DNA from 4 places in the Erwinia sp. 1181_3 genome. Region 1 is predicted to be linked to each of the others. Evidence: predicted binding sites of a transcription regulator. Region 1 holds the regulator's gene; each other region holds the start of a gene.
What was found. Region 1 encodes PurR, which represses purine synthesis genes. Its sites were predicted from a motif close to CANGCAAACGTTTGCNTG; they were not measured.
Positions count from the first base shown of each region.

Region 2: purL (phosphoribosylformylglycinamidine synthase) is a predicted target of PurR. The motif match lies at 1,615-1,632, and genes of this name have one in related genera.
Region 3: carA (glutamine-hydrolyzing carbamoyl-phosphate synthase small subunit) is a predicted target of PurR. The motif match lies at 2,034-2,051, and genes of this name have one in related genera.
Region 4: purE (5-(carboxyamino)imidazole ribonucleotide mutase) is a predicted target of PurR. The motif match lies at 1,196-1,213, and genes of this name have one in related genera.

Region 1 covers NZ_VTDE01000004.1:388,910-392,081, reverse strand. Annotated here, with positions in the region: gene punR (DNA-binding transcriptional activator PunR) at 1-778, shown strand, start outside; gene purR (HTH-type transcriptional repressor PurR) at 775-1,800, opposite strand; gene cydH (cytochrome bd-I oxidase subunit CydH) at 2,095-2,184, shown strand; gene FY046_RS13770 (C40 family peptidase) at 2,227-3,099, opposite strand.
Region 2 covers NZ_VTDE01000008.1:49,577-52,748, reverse strand. Annotated here, with positions in the region: gene purL (phosphoribosylformylglycinamidine synthase) at 1-1,526, opposite strand, end outside; gene mltF (membrane-bound lytic murein transglycosylase MltF) at 1,797-3,172, shown strand, end outside.
Region 3 covers NZ_VTDE01000006.1:202,279-205,450, forward strand. Annotated here, with positions in the region: gene carB (carbamoyl-phosphate synthase large subunit) at 1-656, opposite strand, end outside; gene carA (glutamine-hydrolyzing carbamoyl-phosphate synthase small subunit) at 675-1,811, opposite strand; gene dapB (4-hydroxy-tetrahydrodipicolinate reductase) at 2,279-3,100, opposite strand.
Region 4 covers NZ_VTDE01000003.1:58,234-61,405, forward strand. Annotated here, with positions in the region: gene ppiB (peptidylprolyl isomerase B) at 1-440, shown strand, start outside; gene lpxH (UDP-2,3-diacylglucosamine diphosphatase) at 443-1,159, shown strand; gene purE (5-(carboxyamino)imidazole ribonucleotide mutase) at 1,308-1,817, shown strand; gene purK (5-(carboxyamino)imidazole ribonucleotide synthase) at 1,814-2,881, shown strand.

The sequences.
Region 1 (3,172 bases):
TCATCGTGATGTGGAGTTGACGGACGCCGGACGGGTTTTCATTGAAGAAGGTCGTGCTGTTATCAAAAAAATGCTCGCCACCCGCACACGCTGTCAACAGGTGGCTAACGGCTGGCGGGGACAAATCAATATTGCGGTCGACAGAATTGTGCGCCCGGCACGCACCCGGCAGCTGGTCGTGGATTTCTACCGGCATTTTCCGGATATGGAACTGCATATCATGCCGGAAGTGTTCAACGGTGTGTGGGATGCGCTGGCTGACGGTCGCGTCGATGTTGCGATCGGTGCGACTCAGGCGATCCCGGTACGAGGACGTTTTGCTTTTCGTGATATGGGAAGTCTTAACTGGCGCTGCGTGGTGAAAACGTCACATCCTCTGCTGAGCCATGAGGGACCGTTAAGCGAGACGTTAATCCGTGAGTGGCCATCGCTGGTGCTGGAAGATACCTCACGTGCCTTGCCGAAACGCACCACGTGGACATTAGATAATCAACGACGGCTGGTGGTGCCTGACTGGGAAAGTGCGTTTGACTGCCTGCGAGCCGGGCTGTGTGTTGGGATGGTACCCGGTCATTTTGCCCAGCCCTGGCTGCAACAAGGCGTGTTAGGAGAAGTGACGCTGACGTCCCCGTTTCCCGACAGTCCCTGTTATCTCAGCTGGTCGGAACAAAGCGCCTCACCGGCGCTAAGTTGGTTACTGGACTATCTGGGGAGCACAGAAACCCTGAATGCAGAGTGGTTAAGCGAACATCCTGGCCAGTGGCAGGTGAGTGATTAACGGCGGTAGTCGCGGAAAGGACCATCGGCAACGGAACGACGCTCGATCAGTGAAGGGTGAACTTCAATGGTTTGCGGATCTTCGCGCTTGCTGGTAATACGGTCCAGCAACATATCAAAAGCGGTTTCGCCCAGACGCTCTTTTGGCTGGTGGACGGTGGTCAGTGCGGGCGTAAAGTAGCGGGCGTTGCGCACGTTATCATAACCGATCACTGAAATATCCTGCGGTACGCGTAGCCCCATTTCATCTGCTGCGCAAATCGCGCCCATGGCCATAATATCACCGCCACAGAAAATGGCCGTTGGGCGCTGCTTCTGCGACAAAATTTGCTGCATGGCGCGATAGCCAGAATCAGGTTCAAAATCGCCCTGCACCAGCCATTCATCGCGCAAAGTGATGCCCGCTTCTGCCAGTGCCTTCAGGAATCCGGCATGGCGGCCACCGCCTGTATTACGCTCAAGCTGGCCTGGGATCGCGCCGATATCGCGGTGCCCGCGTTCGATCAGGTAGCGCCCCGCCAGGTAACCACCCTCAAAAGCATTATCAAGCACGGTATCAGTGAAATCACCGCGTGATTCGCCCCAATCCATGACGACCATCGGAATATTACGGTTATCTTCCAGCATAGAAATCAACGTGTCAGGATATTCTGAACACATCACCAGCAGCCCATCGACGCGTTTTTGCGCCATCATTGACAGATAGGCCTGTTGCTTTTGCAGGTTGTTGTGCGCATTGCCCAAAATCAGCGTATAGCCTTTGGCAAAGCAGCGGTTTTCTATTGCTTCAATGATCTCTGCAAAATAGGGCGCTTCACTGGATGTTGCCAGAAGGCCAATGGTTTTGGTGTGGTTGACCTTCAGACTGCGGGCTACGGCGCTGGGGGAATAATGCAATTCTTTGATTGCAACCCATACCGCTTCGCGCGTCTCTTCGGCTACAAAGCGCGTTTTGTTAATCACGTGAGACACAGTGGTGGTTGAAACACCGGCGCGCTTTGCCACATCCTTAATTGTTGCCATGAAAATCGTACTCCTGGTGTTATCGTAACATTTTGATAACTAATTGGTTAAACGTTTGCCTGGGTACAGCCATTCCTGCCCGACCAGAATTATTTTGGGTGCTGTCTCAAAGGGTCGGGAAGGGGTAAAATCGTCCGTAGAGTGACATGCAGTGCTGACTTTTACACGTTGCCAACGGTGTTGCGCAACGGAATAAAGAATTCTAACAAGGCTGCGCACAGAAAACGAGATTTTTACGGGTAACTGTGGGAAAATCTGTTGGCTTACTAATAACAAGGTTATTGAGGAGAGAGAATGAACACTGATATGAAAATGACGGCGCTGACCGTTGTGGGTTCACTGCTGATGATTATTGCGTTTAGTTTTACGGCGGTAATGCATTAATTCTTGCACGGGAGGAGGAAACTCTTCCCGAACCCACACGCATTATCGAATCGTTTTAGGCGTCATCATACGGCGCGCACCGATGTAATGTTCCTGCCAGTAATCTTCGCTCAACGCACTGACCTGAATATCTTTACCTGTCCGTGGAGACTGAATAAATTTCCCTCCACCCAGATAGACGCCAACATGATCTGCTGTGCCACGTCCGTTAATACGGAAGAAGACCAGATCACCTTTCTCTAACTGATCGCGCTTAATCGAAGCCGCATCACGCAGATGGTACATTTCATTAGCCGTGCGTGGGATCTTGAACTTCACCAGGTCTTTATAGGCATACCACACCAGACCACTGCAGTCGAAACCGGTTTTCGGAGAGGTGCCGCCCCATTGATAAGGTTTACCGAGCTGGCCCATCAGCTTGTTCATCGCCGTCTCACGTGCTTTCTGGTAGCGAGCGCGATGCGCTTTGCTGAGTTTGAGCGGGGCGTTCAGAGCATCGTTATCATCGTCAGTGGCTTTGCTGCCTGCGCGTTGACGACCATAATGTTTTTTATCTGCTTTTTTGCTGGCCGCGAGTTTTTTACTCAGTGTTTTCTTCTCCACCTTCGCATTACGCACCGGGGCCACGCTGGTTTTTTTCTTTTCTTTCTCTTTCAGTTTTTTTGCCAGCAGAAGCCGTGCTGATTTAGAGGGTTCTTTTTTAGCGGTTTCTTTGGCTTTCTTACTGACAGGTTCTTTGACTTTTTTGGTCGAAGTGGCTTTTACCGGGCGGCGCTTACGGCGGTCATCTACACGTGCAGTATTGCTTTCGGCTTTTTGCTGTTTTGCATTAATAGGGGCATGTGGCGATGCGTGCGCCATGTTGAAGAACAACTGAGTGAAAGCCAGTATGAAGAGCGTGATGAGTAAACGCATCGTTCCCATTAACAGTTTGTGCGCTACAAAAAAGCAGCAACGCGGTAAAAAAAGAGATTTCTGCGGTATGCAG
Region 2 (3,172 bases), on a different contig from region 1:
TTAGACAGACCGCCCGCGCCCACGTCATGGATAAACAGAATCGGGTTCTCTTCACCCAACTGCCAGCAGCGGTCAATCACTTCCTGGCAACGACGTTCCATTTCCGGGTTGTCGCGCTGTACTGAAGCGAAATCGAGATCCGCGTCAGACTGGCCTGAGGCCATTGAAGACGCCGCACCGCCACCCAGGCCGATGTTCATTGCCGGGCCACCCAGCACGATCAGCTTGGCACCAATGGTGATTTCACCTTTCTGCACGTGGTCGGCACGAATGTTACCGATACCGCCTGCCAGCATGATCGGTTTGTGGTAACCGCGCAGCTCTTCGCCGTTATGGCTGTTAACGCGTTCTTCGTAGGTACGGAAGTAACCCGTCAGCGCCGGACGACCAAATTCGTTGTTAAATGCCGCGCCACCCAGAGGGCCTTCGGTCATGATGTCCAGTGCCGTCACAATACGGTCCGGCTTACCGAAATCTTCTTCCCACGGCTGTTCAAAGCCCGGGATACGCAGGTTAGAAACAGAGAAGCCGACCAGACCCGCTTTCGGTTTAGCGCCACGCCCGGTTGCGCCTTCATCACGAATTTCGCCACCGGAACCGGTCGCCGCACCCGGCCACGGAGAAATCGCCGTTGGGTGGTTATGGGTTTCAACCTTCATCAGGATATGCGCATCTTCCTGATGGAAATCATAGCGGCCCTGTGGATCGGCGTAGAAGCGCCCTACCTGAGAACCTTCCATAACGGCCGCATTGTCTTTATACGCTGACAGCACATGGTCCGGGGTTTTCTCGAAGGTATTTTTGATCATCTTGAACAGCGATTTCGGCTGCGTTTTGCCATCAATCACCCAGTCGGCGTTGAAGATTTTATGACGGCAGTGCTCAGAGTTAGCCTGAGCAAACATATACAGCTCGATATCGTTCGGGTTGCGCCCGAGTTTTTCAAACGCCGCCTGCAGGTAGTCGATTTCGTCATCGGCCAGTGCCAGGCCCAGTTTGATATTGGCCTGAACCAGCGCGTTGCGGCCTTCACCCAGCAGGTCGACGCTTTGCAGCGGTGCAGGCTGATGATGAGCAAACAGCGCATCGGCCTGGCTCAGATCGGCAAAGACGGTTTCCATCATGCGGTCATGCAGCAGTGCAGCCAGCTCTGACCACTGCGCTTCGCTCAACTGCGGTGCCTTCACATAGAAGGCCAAGCCGCGCTCAAGACGCAGTACCTGAGGGAGATCGCAGTTGTGGGCGATGTCTGTCGCTTTCGAAGACCACGGCGAGATAGTGCCGGGACGCGGAGTGACCAGCAGCAGGCGGCCTTCCGGGGTATGTTCAGCCAGAGAGGGACCGTATTTCAGCAGACGCTGCAAACGGGATTTTTCATCCTCGCTCAGCGGCGCGCTGACATCGGCAAAATGGACGTACTCAGCGTAAATATCACTCACCGGCAGGTGAGCATCCTGAAAGCGGGTCAGCAGTTTGTTAATACGAAATGCCGACAGAGCGGGCGAACCACGCAGAATTTCCATCATTAAAGATCTCTCGTCTCGAAGCGCCGGGCGACGCTTCTTTGGGCGCAACAGGGGAAAACGGGCGGTATTATAGAGAATCCCCACCGGTTACGAAACCGTTTGCGCAGAATTAATCGCGATAAGGAATTGACTGAAAAACGCACAAAACAGGTGGATTTCAGTTGCGGAGCTGCGCGGAGTTGAGCAGAATGCCCCACGCTCAGGACCAATTATAGACAATAAATACTGCCATAGAAGACAGATACCTGAGAACCATCGAGAGATAACTATTTGAAACGCCTTAAATTTAATTATCTGCTGGTCGGGCTGATCACCGTGCTTCTTGCGCTGGCACTGTGGCCCTCGATACCGTGGTACGGCGGTTCGACCGACCGTATCGCACAGATAAAATCGCGGGGAGTGCTGCGTATCAGCACCATAAATTCTCCGCTGACTTACTACACAGTCAATCAATCCCCAGCGGGTATGGACTACGAGCTGGCGAAGCGCTTCGCCGATTATTTAGGGGTTAAGCTGGAAATCACCGTGCGTCCGAACCTGGGCGATCTGTTTGATGACCTCGAAGATGATAAAGCCGACATGCTGGCGGCAGGGTTAATTTACAATAATGAACGGCTGGCGCGTTTTCGTGCGGGTCCGTCTTACTATTCTGTTTCACAACAGCTGGTGTACCGTATCGGCGCACCACGGCCGAAAAATTTGGGCGATCTGAAGGGGCGCCTGACGGCGGCGTCAGGATCGGCTTATCTGTCGACCCTGCGTGAAATGAAAGCGCATCAGTACCCCGATCTTGACTGGGCGATCTCGACCGATCAAACGCCTCAGGGCCTGCTGGAAGCCGTGGCCGATGGCAAACTCGACTATACCGTGGGCGATTCCGTCACTATCGCGCTGATGCAGCGCATCCATCCACAGCTGGCAGTGGCTTTTGATATCACGGATGAAGAGCCGGTCACCTGGTATGTCCAGCGTGAACAGGATGACAGCATGAATGCCGCGCTACTCGACTTCTTTAATCAGATGGGCGAAGAAGGCGCAATGGCCCGTCTGGATGAGAAGTACCTGGGGCACGTCGGCACGTTCGATTATGTCGATACTCGCACCTTTCTGCGTGCCATTGACGGAACGCTGCCAGACTTCCAGCCACTTTTCGAGAAGTACGCGCAGGTTATTGACTGGCGTTTACTGGCAGCCATCTCTTACCAGGAGTCCCACTGGAACCCACAGGCCACATCCCCGACTGGCGTGCGTGGCCTGATGATGCTGACGCGCAATACTGCGGATAGCCTGAATGTCAGTGACAGGACCGATCCGGAACAGAGCATTCGTGGCGGCAGTGAGTATCTGGTGCGTATGATGGAAAAGGTACCGCCAACGATCCCTGAAGACGAACGCATCTGGTTTGCTCTGGCGGCGTATAACATGGGTTACGCCCATATGCTGGACGCGCGTAAACTGACGGATAAACAGAAGGGTAATCCGGATAGCTGGGCCGACGTGAAGATTCGCCTGCCGATGCTCAGCCAGAAACGCTATTACAGCCAGACCAGTTACGGCTATGCCCGCGGCCATGAAGCCTATGCCTATGTGGAAAATATCCGCAAATACCAGATAAGCCTTGTCGGCTATTTGCAGGATCAGGAAAG
Region 3 (3,172 bases), on a different contig from region 1:
TCCATCTCGTACTCTTTCCAGCCAATCAGTGACTCATCAATCAGCAGCTCATTGGTCGGCGACAGGTCGAGGCCGCGCTCGCAAATCTCTTCAAACTCTTCGCGGTTGTAAGCGATACCGCCACCTGTGCCACCCATGGTGAATGACGGACGGATAATGCACGGGAAGCCCACGTCAGCGGCAACCGCCAGCGCTTCTTCCATCGTGTGTGCGATACCGGAACGTGCGGTATCGAGGCCGATTTTCTTCATCGCAACGTCGAAACGACGACGGTCTTCCGCTTTATCGATCGCATCAGCGGTGGCGCCGATCATCGTGACACCAAATTCAGCCAGCACGCCCTGACGTTCCAGCTCCAGCGCACAGTTCAGCGCAGTCTGGCCGCCCATGGTTGGCAGCACGGCATCCGGGCGCTCTTTCTCAATGATTTTGCGCACCACTTCCCAGTGGATAGGTTCGATATAGGTCGCATCGGCCATATCCGGGTCGGTCATGATGGTGGCCGGGTTGGAGTTCACCAGGATAACGCGGTAACCCTCTTCACGCAGCGCTTTACACGCCTGCGCACCCGAGTAGTCAAATTCGCAGGCCTGGCCGATAACAATCGGGCCAGCACCGAGGATCAGGATACTTTTTATGTCTGTACGTTTTGGCATTGTCTTTCTCTCCCGACCTTAAATAGCTTTTTTAATCAGTTCGATAAAATGATCGAACAAGGGCGCAGCATCGTGCGGGCCTGGGCTGGCTTCCGGGTGCCCCTGGAAGCTGAAAGCGGCTTTATCGGTGCGGTGAATACCCTGTACCGTATGGTCAAACAGTGAAGTATGGGTCACACGCAGATTAGAAGGCAGCTGGCTGTCGTCAACGGCAAAACCGTGGTTCTGGGCGGTAATCATCACGGTATTGTTATCGTGATCTTTCACCGGGTGGTTACCACCGTGGTGGCCCAGTTTCATCTTCACGGTCTTGGCACCGCTGGCCAGCGCCAGTAACTGGTGGCCGAGGCAGATACCGAACACCGGAATGTCGGTTTCCAGTAGGCGTTTGATCGCCGTAATCGCGTAGTCACACGGCTCCGGGTCGCCAGGACCGTTAGAGAGGAACACCCCGTCCGGATTCAGCTTCAGCACGTCTTCCGCGGAAGTCTGCGCCGGAACAACGGTCAGACGGCAGCCGCGATCCACCAGCATACGCAAGATGTTACGCTTCACGCCGTAATCATACGCGACAACATGGAACGGCAGGTCTGCATCAGTCTTCGGCGCAGGCAGCTCACCTTCCAGCGTCCAGCTCCCCTGCAGCCACTGATACGCATCCTTAGTGGTCACTTCTTTCGCCAGGTCCATGCCTTTCAGGCCCGGGAACGCTTTGGCTTTTTCCAGTGCTACAGCGGCATCCAGCGCATCGCCCGCGATGATACAGCCATTCTGTGCCCCTTTTTCGCGAAGCAGACGGGTCAGCTTACGCGTATCGATATCGGCAATAGCGACAATGTTGTGGCGAGTCAGGTAATCAGACAGGCCTTCTTCATTACGGTAGTTGCTGGCAATCAGCGGTAAATCACGGATAACCAGGCCCGATGCATGTACCTGAGAAGATTCTGCGTCAGCGGAGTTGGTGCCGACATTGCCGATATGGGGATAAGTAAGAGTGACGATCTGGCGGGAATAGGAAGGATCAGTGAGGATTTCTTGATAACCGGTCATTGACGTGTTGAAAACAACTTCTCCCACTGCCGACCCGGTTGCCCCGATGGCCCGACCGTGGAATTGGGTTCCGTCTTCCAGAACCAATAGCGCTGACTTAATCAAAACATCCTCCAGGGAATAAACAGTCACAATATATGCATATTAATTCAGGAATGACCCCAAAATCAATGCAAAAACTGCCTGACTGCTCAGTTTTTGGCAAATTGGGCGCATTCTAATGATCGCCCTCTCTATTGTCTACCCTGCGAGGATGTTTTTCTGCGTTTTTTAACTAACTGAGCGTAAATCCGGAAGATTTACCCTGAAAGCATGACACATCCTGGTCATAAAATCGGTTGCCTGAGCGCTTGTGCATAATTTCAGGGGGTGGGGAGTAAAAAAGTGGACCAAATGGTCAAAAATAGCGCTTACGGAGGGTGAAAAACAGAGATAAGATCAACTTATAAGTGGAACCTATAAAAAAATAACTTAAATGGCTATTTATACAAAATAAAAAGGGCAATAAAATTATTGCCCATCCAATCAAAAAGTTATGATTGAAATAACCACATCACGATGGTACACAACACTTATAAATCATCAAGATTCAGGACACTGCGCATATCATGAAGCCCTGTTTTATGCGCTTTCAACCATATTGCTGCACGAACTGCGCCATTAGCGAAGGTCATACGGCTTGAAGCCTTGTGGGTTATCTCTACCCGCTCGCCAACATCTGCAAACATCGCTGTATGCTCACCGACGATATCTCCGGCACGTACAGTGGCAAAACCGATGGTCTGTGCTTCACGCTCACCGGTGTAACCTTCACGGCTATAGACCGCATGCTCATTCAGGTTCCAGTTCATCGCATCAGCAATCGCTTCCCCCATCGCCAGCGCGGTACCCGATGGTGCATCAACTTTATGACGGTGATGCGCTTCGATGATCTCGATATCCGCGTAGTCACCCATCACTTTGGCGGCTTTCTCCAGCAGTTTCAGCACCAGGTTAACGCCCACACTAAAGTTGGCGGCAAACACGATGCCGATATCAGCAGAAGCGGCTTTGATGGCGGCTTTACCGTCCTCATCGAATCCGGTGGTACCAATAACCATCGCTTTTTTATGCTGACGACAAAATTCCAGATAATGCAGCGTGCCTTCCGGGCGGGTGAAATCGATCAACACATCGAAATCATTCACCACCGCATCAAGGTTATCCGTCACTTTAATGCCCAGTGCGCCACAACCAGCCAGCTCTCCGGCATCTGCGCCCGTCAGCGACGAACCTGAACGCACCAGCGCGGCGCCCAAACGCGCACCTTCAGACTGAACCGTTGCCTGAATTAGCTGACGCCCCATACGCCCTGCGGCTCCCACAATGGCGATACGGATTTCTGTATTACTCATATTTATTCATTCCTGACAGATTTCTATTCATTCAAGCCGCATACAGATTAACCAGCGGTTAACGTCTGCGCC
Region 4 (3,172 bases), on a different contig from region 1:
ATAAAGCACCGGCTACCGTTAAAAACTTCCTTGAATATTGCAGCGAAGGTTTTTACGACAACACCATCTTCCACCGTGTGATCAACGGTTTTATGATCCAGGGCGGTGGTTTTGAACCGGGCATGAAGCAGAAAGACACCAAAGACGAGATCCGCAACGAAGCCAGCAATGGCCTGAAGAACACCAAAGGCACCTTGGCAATGGCTCGTACCCAGGCGCCACACTCTGCTACTGCCCAGTTCTTCATCAACGTGGCTGACAACGACTTCCTGAACTTCCGTGATGAAAGCCTGCAGGGCTTCGGTTACTGCGTTTTCGCTGAAGTGGTTGAAGGTATGGACGTTGTTGAGAAAATCAAAGCCGTATCTACCGGCCGCAGCGGCATGCACCAGGACGTACCAAAAGACGACGTGATCATCCAGAAAGTCACCGTCAGCTAATAATGTCGCACACGCTGTTTATCGCAGATCTCCATCTGTGTACTGAAGAACCGGCAATCACTGCCGGTTTTCTGCATTTTTTACGCCGTGAAGCACAGCATGCTGATGCGCTGTACATTCTCGGTGACCTGTTTGAAGCCTGGATTGGCGATGACGACCCGAATCCGCTGCATGCGGAGGTCGCGACGGCTCTGCGCCAGTTGGCTATCCCTTGCTACTTTATTCACGGCAATCGTGACTTCCTGGTGGGCAAGCGCTTTGCAACAGCCTGCGGTATGACGCTGCTGCCGGAAGAGCAGGTGCTGGATCTGTATGGCAGACAGGTGCTGATAATGCACGGTGACACGCTGTGTACTGATGACGAAGGCTATCTGCGCTTTCGTGCCAAAGTACAACAACGTTGGTTACAGACGCTGTTCCTCGCCCTTCCCCTGTTTGTGCGCCAGCGTATCGCGCTGAAAATGCGCGCCGGAAGCCGCGAAGCTAACAGCAGTAAATCCCAGTCGATCATGGATGTGAATCCCCAGGCTGTTGTGAACGTGATGGCCCGCCATCAGGTTCAGTGGCTGATCCACGGTCATACTCATCGCCCTGCAGTGCATCCTCTGCTGATCAACGGGAAAGCGGCTGAACGCCTGGTTCTGGGGGCCTGGCATGAAGAAGGCTCGATGATCAAAGTCAGTAGCGATGAAATAAGCCTGATTTCCTTCCCGTTCTGATTCAAAAACCTGGCGAAACCCGCCGCTATTTCGCGCCACGCAACCGTTTTCCTTGCCGCTCAGTCGTGATATTCTCTGTGCCCTTCCCACCTGGTAAGCCTACAGCGCCATTCAGGTGAAGTATCACAATCACAGGAGTCAGACCCGCATGTCATCCAACGCCGCACCGGCCCGCATTGCTATTGTTATGGGTTCCAAAAGTGACTGGGCAACCATGCAATTTACCGCGGAAATTCTCACCAGCCTTGATGTTCCGTTTCACTGCGAAGTGGTGTCTGCACACCGCACGCCGGACAAACTGTTCAGTTTTGCCGAACAGGCAGCGGATAATGGCTATCAGGTGATTATCGCAGGTGCAGGCGGCGCGGCGCACTTGCCGGGTATGCTGGCAGCAAAAACGCTGGTTCCGGTACTGGGCGTGCCCGTGCAGAGTGCCGCACTGAGCGGTGTCGACAGCCTGTATTCTATTGTGCAGATGCCACGCGGCATTCCTGTGGGCACGCTGGCGATTGGCAAAGCCGGTGCCGCCAATGCCGCCCTGCTGGCCGCACAGATCCTCGCGCTGCATGATGCCGAACTGGCAGGCCGCCTGAATCACTGGCGCCAGACCCAGACCGATGAAGTGCTGAATAACCCGGACCCACGGGTGGATGCATGAAGCCGGTCTGTGTATTAGGTAACGGTCAGCTGGGACGGATGCTGCGCCAGGCGGGTGAGCCGCTGGGCATTGCCGTCTATCCGGTGGGCCTGGATGCGGAACCCGACTCCCTGCCCATTGCGCAGAGCGTGATCACTGCCGAAATCGAGCGCTGGCCTGAAACGGCATTAACCCGTGAACTGGCCAGCCATAACGCCTTTGTGAACCGCGATATCTTCCCGCTGCTTGCCGACCGTCTGACCCAGAAGCAACTGCTGGACCGACTGGGTCTGGCAACCGCGCCGTGGCAGTTGCTCTCCAGTGCAGATGAGTGGGCGCAGGTGTTCACCACACTCGGTTCCATTGCCATCGTTAAGCGCCGCACCGGCGGCTATGACGGACGTGGCCAGTGGCGCCTGCGTGCAGATGAAACCGCATCACTGCCTGCTGATTGCTACGGCGAGTGTATTGTTGAGCAGGGAATTAACTTCTCTGGTGAAATGTCGCTGGTCGGCGCACGTGGCCACGATGGCCGCACGGTGTTCTATCCGCTGACGCACAACCTGCATCAGGACGGTATTCTGCGCACCAGCGTAGTATTGCCGGATGTGGATGCGCAGCATCAGCAGCAGGCCGAGCGTATGCTCTCCGCCATCATGAACGAACTGAACTACATCGGCGTGATGGCGATGGAGTGTTTCGTGGTACCGGAGGGTTTGCTGATCAACGAGCTGGCACCACGCGTACACAACAGCGGTCACTGGACGCAGAACGGCGCATCGATCAGCCAGTTTGAGCTGCATCTGCGGGCTATTCTGGACCTTCCACTGCCAACGCCTGTCGTCAACACACCCTCGGTGATGGTCAACCTGATTGGCACCGACGTCAATCTGGCATGGCTGGAGCAGCCGCTGGTGCACCTGCACTGGTATGAGAAGGAAGTGCGTGCCGGGCGTAAAGTGGGCCACCTGAACCTGTCTGACGTCAGCCCACTGGCCCTCAGCCATGCGCTGAACGCGCTGGTGCCGCTGCTGCCGGAAGAGTACGCCAGTGGGATTGCCTGGGCGGTTGAGAAGCTGGATTAATCCCTTTACCTTGCGGGCTGACCGAAACAGAAGGTCAGCCCCTACAGCCGCCTGCCCCATTAATGAATGCTAAATTCTGAAAATGGCGAGTGCCTGACTGTACTAAAGTACAGCTACATTCTCGGCACTTATGGTCTATGCTCCCTGCTATAAAAAATAGTACACATCTAGTCCCTTTTCAGTCTTTAGCCGCATACTTTGTCCACACCAGGGAACCCGTTTACAGGGTTTCCTTTACTTTTTGTTATACCTTTCACCTTCAATGAAGATCTCACTCTTCTTAATACTCCC